DNA from 3 places in the Caballeronia sp. KNU42 genome. Region 3 is predicted to be linked to each of the others. Evidence: predicted binding sites of a transcription regulator. Region 3 holds the regulator's gene; each other region holds the start of a gene.

Region 1 (4,552 bases), 1.3 Mb from region 3:
GTGCACGTAGAAACGCTGCGGCGTGACAATGTGCAAATCCTCTTTCGCACGCGTCATGGCGACGTACAACAGCCGCCTCTCTTCATCGATTTCCTCGTCGCTGCCCGTGCCCATATCGGATGGAATGCAGCCATCCACGCCATTCATCACGAACACGTTCTTCCACTCCTGGCCCTTGGCCGAATGGATGGTGGAAAGAATCAGATAATCCTCGTCGATGAGCGGAACACCCGATTCGTCGCTGGTGGCATCGGGCGGATCGAGCGTCAGTTCCGTGAGAAAACGCTCGCGCGTGGGATACGTGGACGCAATGCTTTCCATCTGCAACACGTCGCCATGACGGATCGACGCGTCTTCGTGATTGCGTTCCAGATGCGGTTCGTACCAGCGCCGGATCATTTCGAATTCAGCGGGCCAGCCGCTTTCGCGTGCGCAAACCTTCGACATCATCGCGACGAGCGTCGGCCAGTCTTCGCTCGCGCGCAACGGCGCGGCGAATGCGGCCAACGCGGCCGGCGTCTCGCCGCGCTCGGCGACCTGATCGAGTACACGCCCCGCGATGGCAGGTCCAACCCCTGGCAACAACTGCAGCACGCGAAACCCGGCCACGCGATCACGCAGGTTCTCGCCCCAGCGCAGTACCGCCAGCACGTCCTTCACGTGAACCGAATCGAGGAACTTCAGTCCACCGAACTTCACGAACGGAATGTTGCGCCGCGTGAGTTCGATTTCGAGCGCGGCGCTATGATGCGCGGCGCGAAACAGCACCGCTTGCTGCTTGAGCGTCATGCCGCCTTCGCGCGCCTCCAGCACCTGCTCGACGATATAACGCGCCTGATCCGCCTCGTCCGCCACCGAGACCAGGCGTGGGCGTTGCGCCGATGCCTTGTCGGTCCACAAGTTCTTCGTATAACGCTCGGCGGCGAGTCCGATCACCGCATTCGATGCCGCCAGAATCGGCTGCGTCGAGCGGTAATTGCGCTCGAGCGTCACGCATTTCGCGGGCGGGTCGAAGTGGCTCGGGAAATCGAGAATATTGCGCACCGTCGCGCCGCGAAATGAATAGATGGACTGGGCGTCGTCGCCGACGACCGTCAGCCCGCGGCCATCGGGTTTCATCGACAGCAAGATGGACGCCTGCAGCTTGTTCGTGTCCTGGTATTCATCGACCAGCACGTGGTCGAAACGGCTCGACAGATCCGCGGCAATGGACGGCTCGGCGGCGAGATGCGACCAGTAGAGCAGCAGGTCGTCATAGTCGAGCACGCTTTGCTGCTGCTTCGCGTTGACGTAGGCCGCGAAGAGGCGGCGCAGGTCGTCTTGCCATTCGCGGCACCACGGGAACGCCTGGTCGAGCACCGTGGCAAGCGACACGCCGGTGTTGACCACGCGCGAGTAAATGGCGAAGCAAGTGGACTTGGCCGGAAAGCGTTTTTCTTTCGCCGATAACCCGAGTTCATGCCGCACGAGGTTCATGAGATCGGCGGAATCCTCGCGGTCGTTGATCGTGAACGACGGCGACAACCCCACGAGATCCGCGTAATCGCGCAACAACCGCGCGCCCACGCTATGGAAGGTGCCAGACCAGGTGAGGCCCTGCGCGATCACGCTGCGATTGCCCAAAGCGTTCACGGCGATACGCGTCACGCGCCGGGTCATCTCGCTCGCCGCGCGCCGCGAAAACGTCAGCAAGAGGATCCTGTGCGGGTCCGCGCCCTTCACCAGCAAATGCGCCACGCGATGCGCCAGCGTGTTCGTCTTGCCCGACCCCGCCCCCGCGATCACCAGCAGCGCGCCGGCTGGCTCGCCAGCGTCCGACGCTTGCGTGCCGTACTCGACGGCTTCCCGCTGCGCGTCGTTCAGTTTGGTCAGGTACGACGCAATGTCTTCCTGCGCCGGCTCGGGCGCGGGATTGTCATCGGTGGCGGAGTTGAGCGTGAGCACGTCGAATGGGCTTTAAAAACGGGTGACGCACACTGTATATCCATACAACTCTTCCACGCAAGCGACTGATGCAGAAGGCTTTTGGCCCTATAAAAATGGCCCGGCGCGCTCAAGCGTGCGGGGCCATCGTCCTTCCCTGCAGCGCAACCTGTCGCGAATCAGTCCGCTTTCTTCGCGTTTTTCAGGTTCGCGTCGGCAGCGGCTTCATCCGCCTTCGATTGCGATTCCGTCTTTTTCTTGTCGGCCTTGGCCTGCGCTACGTTCGCGTCCTTATCCGCCTGGTCCTGCTTCTTCGCCGCTTTCTTATCGGCGTGCGTGGGTTCAGGGTTGGCGGTGGTCTGCGTCTGCGCAACCGACACAGTGGCGGCTGTTGCGAACGCACCCGCAAGCAGCGCTGCAATCAAGCGTTTAGTGGTCGTTGTCATGAATTCCTCCTTGCCAGCGGCCCCGCTTGGGGGCCGCGCTCGATCGTTCTGTTCGTCCTTTTTGTCGAACTGAAAACTTAATGCTGCAGGCCCGTATCCTTCGGACCGTCCGGCTCGGCGGACTTCAAGTCGTCGTTGGCGGTCTGGTTGTCGGCCTTCTTGTTGATCTTCGCGTTGCGCACCTGCTCCTTGTATTGCGCCTTCGCTTCCTTGTTTGTCGCCTTCAAGTCCTGCTTCGATGCCTTCTTCGATGCCTTGTATTCAGCACTAGCCTGCGCGTTGGCATTGCGCTTCACGACAAACGGATCGATCGGCGCCGGCGCGACAATGTTTTGCGGCGGCGGTGCGGTTTGCGCGGACGGCGCGGCCATCTGGCCGGCGTCGGAAGGTTGCGCGGTTTGCGCGAACGCGGATGCAGACACACCCATGGCGACAAAAGCGGTACCCAACAGCATTTTCTTGACTTGCAACATATTGATTTCCTCGCTGGCAGTTTTATTCCGGGTGGTCGATTGCAACCATTGCAACCGCCCGCGACGCCTAAGCGATGTGCGTTGTGTCCTCAAACACCCCGCTTGAAACAGCGCGCCGCAAATACCCGTCTACACTTCTGTTGACCGGCACGAACGCGAACAAAACCACGTAAAAAACGCACCGGTCACTACGACTGACCCGGTGCCGGACGCTGGAGTTCGCTGAAACGTGTCATTGTTACCGAAGGTTTCACTTCCTGACATATTGCAAACAACCGAAACGCCCGATATCCGGGAGCCTTGCCTGTACTCGCACGTGGCGTGCCCGGCTGGTTTATCATGGGCGCCCTTTCCGTCCCCAACCTTGCGAAGACTGACCCCATGCCGCGCCTCGAATTCACGCTCACAGGCGACTACGTCGAACTGCACAACCTGCTCAAGCTGATGGGCCTGGCCGATAGCGGCGGCTCGGCGAAAGCGCGCGTCGCCGAGGGCGAAGTGAAGGTCAATGGCAAGATCGAGCTGCGCAAGACCTGCAAGATCCGCGCGGGCCAGACGGTGGTCATCGACGACACCACGATCAAGGTTCTCAAGCCGAAATGATCGGCATGAGTCCGATCTGAACGACGTTCAATATCGCGTCGTGATCGACATAATCGCAATCAAGCAATAAGCTAGATGGCTTTCGTTCCCTTTCGCCGCTTTCAGCTTGTTGACGGTCGAAGCCAGCTTTTCAAGCCAATGTGCTTCAAGAGTGCTTCAAAGCCGGGATTCACAGCTGGAATTCGAAGCCGGATTTCATCACTGAAATCCAAAGCGGAGCTTCAGCCCGATTCAGGCTGAAGCGAGGCCGGAACGAGCGGGCGATGTAGCACCGGTAACGGTTAGCTGCATCGCCCGTTGCCGTTTTTGCCCGGTTTTTGCCGTGCAGCAAAGCATCCAGATAATCCGTCATGCCATCCAGTCTGAAACGCGCGAACGCGCCGCCTAGCCTTTCCCGTCACGCCGTCGATACCGCGAGGCTCGCCGCACCCCTCGCGATCTCGCAACTGTCGCAAATGGCGATGGGCGTCACCGACACCATCCTGCTCGGCTCGCTCGGCCCCGATTCCCTCGCGGCCGGCGGCCTGGGCGCAAACCTGTTCTTCGTGGTCGTGGTGCTGCTGCAAGGCGTGCTGACGTCGGTCAGTGTCTCCGTCTCGCATGCGCGTGGCGCCAACAACGATCACCTCGTGCCGAACATCTACTGGACCGGGCTGGTGCTGTCGCTGCTGCTCGCGATTCCCGCCTTCACGCTGCTGAGCTTCGCCGAACCGATCCTGCTCAAGTTCCACGAACCCGCGATGCTCGCCAGGAACGTCGGCGAATATTGCGCAATCCTGCGCTGGGGCGCGCCCGGCAGCCTGCTCGGGATCGGCATGATGCGCGCGTTCCTGCCGGCTATTGGCGCGGCGAAGCGGCTGCTGTGGGTATCGATTGGCGGTGTGTTCGTGAACGCATTTCTCAACTACGGCTTGATCCACGGCGCCTATGGCCTGCCCGAACTTGGTTTTCTCGGCTCGGCGGTCGCCACCACGACTACAGTCTGGATGACGGCGCTGGTACTCATCGCGTTCCTGCATCTGCGGCCGCGTTACCGGCATTTTGTCGTTGCATCGAGACCGCGCCTGCCGCTGATGGGCGAATTGTTTGGTATCGGCTGGCCGGTCG
Region 2 (4,552 bases), 1.1 Mb from region 3:
TCATCTGATGCGCGGCGTCCGCTATGAAACGCTTCTGCAACTGCATGTTCTGCTCGAGCCGATTGAGCAGATCGTTGAACGACGCCACCAATGGCGCAATTTCCGGAGGCGCGCGGCTGGCTTCTAGCGGCGAAAGATCATCGGGACGCCGGGCGCGAATATTCGCCTGCAGCGCATGCAGCGGCGCGAGTCCACGTGACAACCCAAACCAGACCAGCACGATAGCCAGCGGCAAAATCACGAACTGCGGCAGGATCACGCCCTTGATGATGTCGTTGGCCAACTGGCTGCGTTTATCGAGCGTCTCGGCCACCTGCACCAACACCGGGTGAGAGAGCGTCGGCGCTTCCACGGTCGTATAAGCGATGCGAATGTCGTTGCCGCGCAGCACGTCGTCACGAAACTCCACGATACCGGGCTGCGGCCGGTCATCGTCGTGAGGCAAGGGCATGTCGGCGTCGCCACCTACCAGTTCACCGCGCGTCCCCAGCACCTGGAAAAACACGCTGTCCACGTTATCCGCGCGCAGGAAGTCACGGGTAGCGTTCGGCAAGCGTAATTCCGCGACGCCGTTCACCGGCGCGATCTGCCGCGCGAGCACATACGCATCCGTTTCCAGCGCGCGGTCGAACGGCCCGTTGGCAATCGACTTGGCGACAAGATACGTGACTGCAATGCTCATCGGCCACAACAGCAGCAGCGGCGCGAGCATCCAGTCCAGGATCTCCCCGAATAGCGAACGCGGCGCGGGCTCGCCGTCGGGCTCGAGCTCGTCGGGCGGCGCGAACGGATTCGCATAACGCGCGTCGCGGGAAGCGTCGGGATCGGCTTCGGGCAAATCGGGCGAAATTGGCGATAGCTCGCGCAACGCCGGAGCGGCGCGCTCGGGGGACGCTGGCGAGCCCATGGCGTAATTACTCGTGGTTACTTGCTACTTGTACTGCGGGCTGGGCGAGGCAGGCTCGTCGGTATTTGCCGGGGCAGGCGCTACAGGAGTGGCCACCGCGGCAACGGCTTTTTCAAGGCTATAGCCTAACCCGCGAACGGTTATGATCCGCGCGCCGCCGGGCTCGATTTTTTTTCTTAGCCGATGGACATAGACTTCGATCGCATTGTTGCTGACCTCCTCGCCCCACTCGCAAAGGTGGTTGACGAGTTGTTCCTTCGACACCAGCCGGCCAACTCGCTGCAACAGGACTTCAAGCACGCCGAGTTCGCGCGCCGATAATTCGATGACCTGGTCGTTGATGGACGCAATGCGCCCGACCTGATCGAACGCGAGCGCGCCATGTTTGACGACGGTCGGGCCGCCTCCCGCGCCACGCCGGGTAAGGGCGCGCACGCGGGCTTCGAGCTCGTTCAGCGCGAACGGTTTGGCCATGTAGTCGTCCGCGCCGAGGTCGAGGCCCTTGACGCGCTCGTCGACACTGTCGGCGGCCGTCAGGATGAGCACGGGCATCTGGGAATTGCGGGCCCTGAGGCGTCTCAAGACTTCCAGGCCGGACATCATCGGCAGGCCCAGATCGAGGATCAGAAGGTCGAAAGTTTGTAGCGACAGCGCGTTGTCCGCATCCACGCCGTGCCGCACATGGTCCACGGCATAGCCCGATTGGCGGAGTGATCGAATGAGACCGTCCGCGAGTATGCTGTCGTCTTCGGCAATGAGGATTCGCATCGTAGTGTGCGCAAAAAGCATTGCCGGCACCGCAATTCGCCCGGCGCGGCGGTCTCCAGGTGTAGTGGTGTCCCGCATGGGTCGAACGTGGCGCTGAAACTACGCGCTTCGATCGGACTTGCAAAAACACCTGTTTTTTTATACAGTGTCTGCAGCAGTGCGCCCAACCGGAAAAAAGTCCCAAGGGCATGCGCCAGACGCCGTTCATCATAGCAAAGGACGATTCATGGAAGATAGCAAGAAAGGCCCGGGCGGGATGTCTGCAGAGAAGAGCAAGGCGCTTGCCGTCGCGCTCGCGCAGATCGAGAAGCAATTCGGCAAGGGGTCGATCATGCGGCTCGGCGCCGGCGAAGCCATTGAAGACATTCAAGTGGTGTCGACCGGTTCGCTCGGACTGGATATTGCACTGGGCGTCGGCGGTTTGCCGCGTGGGCGCGTAGTGGAAATCTACGGTCCGGAATCGTCGGGCAAGACCACGCTGGCGCTGCAAGTGATTGCGGAGATGCAGAAGGTTGGTGGCACGGCGGCATTTATCGACGCGGAACACGCGCTCGACATCGCTTACGCACAAAAGCTTGGCGTGAGTCCGTCGGACCTGCTGATCTCGCAACCGGACACGGGCGAGCAAGCGCTGGAAATCTGCGACGCACTCGTGCGCTCGGGTTCCATCGACATGATCGTGATCGACTCGGTCGCGGCACTGGTGCCGAAGGCTGAAATCGAAGGCGAAATGGGCGACTCGCTGCCTGGTTTGCAAGCACGTTTGATGTCGCAGGCGCTGCGCAAGCTGACCGGCACGATCAAGCGCACGAACTGCCTGGTGATCTTCATCAACCAGATCCGCATGAAGATTGGCGTGATGTTCGGCAATCCGGAAACCACCACGGGTGGTAACGCGCTGAAGTTCTATGCATCGGTGCGCCTGGACATTCGCCGTATCGGTTCGATCAAGAAGAACGACGAAGTGATCGGCAACGAAACCCGCGTGAAGGTGGTGAAGAACAAGGTTGCACCGCCGTTCCGCGAAGCCATCTTTGACATTCTCTACGGCGAAGGCATCTCGCGTCAGGGCGAAATTATCGACTTGGGCGTGCAGGCCAAGTTGGTCGATAAGGCCGGCGCCTGGTACAGCTATAACGGCGAACGGATTGGTCAAGGTAAGGACAACGCACGCGAATTCCTGCGTGAGAATCCTGAAATGGCGCGTGAAATCGAAAATCGGATTCGCGAATCGCTGGGCGTCAATGCAATGGCCGATGCAATTGCACCGGGTGTTGCCGAAGTGGCGGATGAAGAAGAATGAGTTTTAGGCGGTAAAGATGATGCGCAGCAAGAGCCGGTTCGGATCGAAGACCGGTCGCGATTCAAATCGTGACGCGGAGCAGGACGTAAAGGAAGATCCGGACGGCTCGAAGTCCATCGGCGACGAAGACGAAAGTCTCGGTGCCGAGGAAGAGGTTGATCGCTATGAACGTAGCAGCGATCGATACCGCGCAGCAGCAAGCGAACGCGTCGGTGCGGAGGGATCTGCGTCGGCGCGTCGTTCGTTTGGAAACAGCTTCTCGAAGAGTGGTGGGGTTTCCGGCGAGAAAAGTGGGGGCGGTGGGTTTAATAAGGGTGGTGGGTTTTCCAGCGGCAAGAGTGCTGGGAGTGGTAGTGGCAGTAGCGGTAACAGTAGCTTCGCCAGGAAAAGCAGCTTTGGGCGGGCGGGTGGTTCCAGTTTGTCATCGCGCGGCAGCAGCAAGGCTGAGGCGATCGCCGCAAGTCTGCAGGAAGCAGGCGAAACCACGCAGCAGGACAGCGAGCCGGTGTTCGAACGGTCGAGCGATCGTGCGTATCCGAAACGTGGATCGTTCGGCGGCGGAGTGTCGGCTCGGTCGTCTTCGAATAGTGCCTCCGCAGATACCTCGGCTGAGTACGAGCGATCCAGTGATCGCAGCAAATTTGGACGTGGCGGGTTGGGCGGACGCAAAGTGTCTGGTCAAGGTGCGCGTGGAAAATCTTCATCTCCGTCCGCTGACGGCGAGGATGTTTTCGAACGATCTACCGACCGGCAAACCAGCCGTCGCAATTCGCCGAAGTCAGCAAAACCCGCTGAAGAGAAAACGCCCCAACGTGCCGAAATCGCCGATATTGCAGCGTCGCCGCAAGTCGACCAGCACCAAAGCGAACCCGTGCAGCCTGATTCGCCGGCTGGTTTGGACGCGGTCAATGCCGAGGAGCGCTTAAAGTGCGCTCGAGCGGTGCTGGAACAGGCACAGGCACTTGTTCCATCACAAACCGCGCCTGAAAAAGCTGCCCGCAAATCGAAATCGAAACCCGCGGTTATTTCCCCGGGCATCCAGCAAGAAATTGGCATCGACATAGCCGATCCATTCGAGCCCTTCGAACAGTGCGCGCCACCGGCAACGGATGCGGTTAGCGAAAGCCAGAACACCGAACCGGTTTATTCACGCGGCTCTTCCGGACGCGGCAAAGCCTCCGCAACGGGCGATTCCAAGCGAAAAGGGCCGCAATTATCGTTACGCGGCCGTGCGCTGGGTTATTTATCGCGTCGTGAACATAGCCGCACTGAGTTGTCCCGCAAACTGACGCCGCATGTCGGTGAAGGCGAATCCCTCGACACCTTGCTCGACGCGCTTGAACGTGAAGGATGGTTATCGAACGAGAGATTTGTGGAGAGTGTCGTTCATCGACGGGGCACTCGTCTTGGCACAAGCCGGATCGTGCACGAGTTGAAGCGCAACGGTATCGACGAAACTCTGATTCAGGATGCCGGTGCTGAGTTGAACAAAACCGAACTCGCCCGAGCTCGCGAGGTCTGGAGCAAGAAATTCGGCGATCTGCCGACGACGCCGGCCGAACGCGCGAAACAAG
Region 3 (4,552 bases):
CTTGGCAAACGTCGCGGCAAGCGGAATCAGCACCACGAGGCTCAAATACGCCACCGTGATGCCGAGCGTCAGGCCGAAGCCCGGCAGTGCGCTGGGCTTGCGGAAAGTGAAGGTCGTCATGCGTGAATCATCCAGTTCCGGCGCGCCGCGGGGACGGCGCTTCGGGGTCGAGCATCGGGTTGGTTTCAAGGCCGTCTATGCGGCCGTAGTGTTATTTCAGCTTCTTTACGACGACAGCATCGCGAGCGCGTGAGCGCCGGCGATGCTGCCCTTCAAGCCGCCACGCTTACTGCGGCTGATAGATCGAATCGAACACGCCTCCATCGGCGAAATGCGTCTTTTGCGCCTTGGTCCAGCCACCAAAGGAGTCATCGATGGTGTAAAGCTTGATCTTCGGAAACTGCTTCGTCAGCGCAGCGGGAACTGCCGTGGAACGCGGCCGATAGAAGTTACGCGCCGCGATCTCCTGACCTTCCTCGCTATACAGATACTTGAGGTACGCCTCAGCCAGCTTGCGCGTGCCATGACGATCAACCACCTTGTCGACAACCGCCACTGGCGGCTCAGCCAAAATGCTCACCGACGGCACCACGATTTCGAACTTGTCCGAGCCAAATTCCTTCAGCGACAGGAACGCCTCGTTTTCCCACGCGATCAGCACGTCGCCCTGCCCGCGCTGCACAAAGCTGGTGGTGGCTCCCCGAGCGCCGGAATCCAGCACGCCGGCGTTTTTGTAGAGCTTGGTCACGAAGTCCTTGGCGGTCGTCTCGTTGCCTCCCGGCAGATGTTCTGCATACGCCCAGGCCGCGAGGTAGTTCCAGCGCGCGCCGCCCGACGTCTTCGGATTAGGCGTCACGATGGACACACCCGGCTTGAGCAGGTCCGGCCAGTCCTTGATCTGCTTCGGGTTACCTTTCCGCACGAGGAACACGATCGTCGATGTGTACGGCGACGCGTTGTCCGGCAAGCGCTTCTGCCAGTCCTGGGCAACGAGGCCCTTGGCTGCGAGCGCATCGATGTCGTAGGCGAGCGCCAGCGTCACCACATCCGCCTGCAAGCCGTCGAGAACCGAGCGCGCCTGACCGCCGGAGCCGCCATGCGATTGCTTGAACGTGACGGTTTCACCCGTTTCAGCCTTCCATTTCTTGCCGAAAGCCTGATTGAAGTCTTGGTACAACTCACGCGTCGGGTCGTACGACACGTTCAGGAACGACGTGTCGGCATGCGCCATCGAGACCGTTCCCGCAATCATCCCGGTCGCCGACGCTGCCCCGATCACCGCCGTGGCAAACAGCTTCCGTGCACGTGCGCCCCACCCCGAATTCCGACTCAGCATTGCCCCGTTCCCCGTCTTATGTGTTTGAGCAGCCGAGTCTATCGACGAGCTTTCATTATTAAAAATAATTGTTATTCATTCTTTTAGATCAAAAAGTGCTAATGAAGGCTGGAAGCGGCGTTGCGGCCATCAAACGGGCGTTGGAGCACCCTGTTTTCGGGTGCTGTGTGGTTCTGACGACGTCGAACTTAAAGTAAAGCTTGAAATGCGCCGAATACTGTATAAAACTACAGGCATCTGTTCATCCATACAGTGGACGACCGGCCATAAAAGGGGCAACCGCACGTGACCAAATTGAGCAAACTGACTGCGCGGCAGCAAGAAGTTTTCGAACTGATCCAGCGCGCGATCGAACGCACGGGGTTTCCGCCCACGCGCGCCGAGATCGCGGCCGAACTTGGTTTTAGCTCCGCCAACTCCGCCGAAGAGCATCTCCGGGCGCTGGCGCGTAAAGGGGTGATCGAACTGGCCGCGGGTTCATCGCGCGGCATTCGCCTGCTGACCAATGGCGGCCTTGAAGACGCGCCTCATCAGTTCACGTTGCCACACGCCAGCATCATGCAACTGTCCTTGCCGCTGGTCGGGCGCGTGGCGGCCGGTAGCCCGATCCTCGCGCAGGAACACATCTCCCAGCATTACGCCTGCGACCCGGCGTTGTTCTCCAGCAAACCGGACTATCTGTTGAAAGTGCGCGGGCTTTCCATGCGCGACGCAGGCATCTTCGACGGTGACTTGCTCGCCGTGCAAAAAAAAAACGAGGCGAAGGACGGGCAGATCGTGGTGGCGCGACTCGGTGACGACGTCACGGTCAAACGCTGGAAACGTCATCCAGATGGCGTTGAACTGATTGCGGAAAATCCTGATTACGAGAACATCTTCGTAGCGTCAGGCAGTGAAGACTTTGCGTTGGAAGGTATTGCGGTCGGGTTGATTCGTTCCGGCGAGCTTTGATTTCTGTTTTGATTTCTGATTGGTAGCGCGGCGGCGGGTGTTTCGGGAGTTTTCTGTCATTCCGCCCCAGCCGCGCTGCGCTTGAATTCCTGCCCTATAAAGCGTGACGGACATCGCATCCGCGATGAACCGGCGCGCGCCCTATTGTCATCAGTGATCGGTTATCGGAGAAACATCATGGAACGATTCGCCCGGCTGTTTTCTGCTTCTTTCTTATCTGCATCGTTCGCGCCGACAGCACGCGCGCCCCTTTCGTTTCGGCAATTCCGCGAGTTCGGCCGTTTGCGGCATCTGCGCTCGCTGATCTCCTGCAAGACGCAAAAGCCGGCTGACACCCCGGACCTCTTCGACGAACTGCCCGTCCTGCCCTCGCGGCAGCCGGCGTTCGCCCGGGTATCGCTGAGTGCATCGGTGCATACGCAGGCCGAGCAGCGTGCGCCGGTTCGGGTTTATCGCGGAGAGTCGCGGGTCATCATGGTCGGTAATATCGAAGCGGTGTCGCGCATGATCGACCGCTGCATCGACGACGAGCGTGCAGGTGTAGAAAGCGGATTGCTCGCCTGAGTTTAAAAACGATTTACAGCGATAAACGCAGGGATAATTCTGACGCCGTAGCGGTCCATCTGAGAGTTGAGTCGTCTTTGACCTCAACGCTCGCATTCGAGCCGCATCAACCTCTCAGTTAAAAGGCGCCTTAGCGTATGTCCCGCACCAGCAGATCCATTGTCATTGCGTTGTTGGTAGTTGTCATCGTCGCGGTACTCGGTGTGATCTATGCGTCGCCGTATATCGCGCTCGATCGGTTGAAACGCGCCGCCGACGCGCGTGACGCTCAAACCGTCAATCAGTATGTCGATTTTCCTCTGCTGCGTGGAAGCCTGAAGGATCAGGTCGGGCAGTTGCTGACCCGAAGGATCGATATACAGAAGAGCGGCAATCCGTTAGCAATGATCGGCGCCATGATTGGCGCGGCGTTGATCGGCCCGCTGGTCGATTCGTATGCAACGCCCGACGGCGTGGCGGCAATTCTCAATGGCATACCGCCAAAGGGTGATCCGGGCGAGAAACCGCCGGTTGCGCCCGAGTCGAGCGGCGCTGTGGTGGCAGTTCCCGGAACCGCGCCGGCGCAGCCGCCTGCGCCTGCCGTCGCTTCACCGTCCGCACCGAAACCGCCGCCCCAAACCACGGCGGGGTATCGAAGCTTCGATACTTTCGCGGTGAATTACCAGCATGGAACCGGCGATGCGCGCTATTCAGCCATTCTCAGGCGCTACGGGTTGTTCTCGTGGAAACTGGTCGCAGTGGAGTTGAATAACGACTAGGCGATCGGGATCGGCTCTACCGCAACAACACGGGCCTGTGCACCGAGTTGTTGCGGGCTGAGAGCGGCACCGGCTTGGCCGCCTGCTGCTCTCAGCGCGCCCTCACGCATCAAACACTAGCCTCGGCTTTCACAGGCTTCGCTGCATGCGCGGCGTCTTCCTGCTCCGCCGATGTGCCCGTCGGTGACACCGCCACCAAAATGCTGCAGGACACCCGATCCATCAGCGGCGTGTTGCCCGAGCCCATCCACCAGCGCGCCAAGCCCGTGCGGCACCGATGCCCCACCACCACCAGATCCACCTGCAAGCTCTGGGCGAGCCCGGCAATTTCATCGATAGGATGGCCGAACGCAAAGTGTCCCTGCGCCGGAACGCCCCGCTCCGTCAGCCATTCCACGCCTTCACGCAGGATGTCGCGGGCGGCGTCTTCGAAACGGCCGCACGCCATATCGGTGAGAAGCCCGGCGCTTTGGGCGATGCTGGAACGCATGTCGACAACGGCGAGCACATGCGTTTCGGCTTTCAGGTCGAGCGCCAGATTCGCGCCGTCACGTAACGCCTTGCGCCCTTCGCGAGAGCCGTCGTAACACAACAGGATTTTTCGATAGCTCGCCATGGTGGTTCTCCGCGCTGCACAAAAGCAGCAAAGGGCATCAAAAAAACGGTCGTCATAGTCTTGCAGATTCTGCCCCGTGAGCCGGGCGGGCGACAAAACCCGGGCCGCGTTGCCTTCATGATGGTGCGTCGCTGAAACGGTGGCAACGATGGAAAACGCTAATGCGGCCGGCTTGCTCGCGAAACGCCAAGCGGACACCGTGCCAGGTACGTGAATCCCTTGCTGGACGGGCCTTCCGGTCATTGATTCAAACTTCTCGAAGGAGTCCGGCGACCGCGAAATAGCCCGCGTGCGCGGCCGCAGTGCACTTCAAACAGAGGGACGCGC

Evidence for each region. Region 3 encodes LexA, which represses DNA repair genes until DNA is damaged. Its sites were predicted from a motif close to ACTGTATNNNNATACAGT; they were not measured.
Region 1: a site for LexA is predicted at 1,976-1,993, ahead of ACSOSP_RS07955 (ATP-dependent helicase). Genes of this name have one in related genera too.
Region 2: a site for LexA is predicted at 1,805-1,822, ahead of recA (recombinase RecA). Genes of this name have one in related genera too.

The regions. Positions count from the first base shown of each region.
Region 1 covers NZ_CM132388.1:1,775,968-1,780,519, forward strand. Annotated here, with positions in the region: gene ACSOSP_RS07955 (ATP-dependent helicase) at 1-1,884, opposite strand, end outside; gene ACSOSP_RS07960 (hypothetical protein) at 2,103-2,369, opposite strand; gene ACSOSP_RS07965 (hypothetical protein) at 2,447-2,842, opposite strand; gene ACSOSP_RS07970 (RNA-binding S4 domain-containing protein) at 3,224-3,445, shown strand; gene ACSOSP_RS07975 (hypothetical protein) at 3,615-3,797, opposite strand; gene ACSOSP_RS07980 (MATE family efflux transporter) at 3,796-4,552, shown strand, end outside.
Region 2 covers NZ_CM132388.1:3,634,898-3,639,449, forward strand. Annotated here, with positions in the region: gene ACSOSP_RS16285 (sensor histidine kinase N-terminal domain-containing protein) at 1-907, opposite strand, end outside; gene ACSOSP_RS16290 (response regulator) at 932-1,675, opposite strand; gene recA (recombinase RecA) at 1,902-2,978, shown strand; gene recX (recombination regulator RecX) at 2,995-4,552, shown strand, end outside.
Region 3 covers NZ_CM132388.1:503,176-507,727, reverse strand. Annotated here, with positions in the region: gene cysT (sulfate ABC transporter permease subunit CysT) at 1-120, opposite strand, end outside; gene ACSOSP_RS02205 (hypothetical protein) at 119-253, shown strand; gene ACSOSP_RS02200 (sulfate ABC transporter substrate-binding protein) at 287-1,336, opposite strand; gene lexA (transcriptional repressor LexA) at 1,631-2,287, shown strand; gene ACSOSP_RS02190 (hypothetical protein) at 2,465-2,851, shown strand; gene ACSOSP_RS02185 (DUF2939 domain-containing protein) at 2,989-3,609, shown strand; gene ACSOSP_RS02180 (universal stress protein) at 3,719-4,225, opposite strand.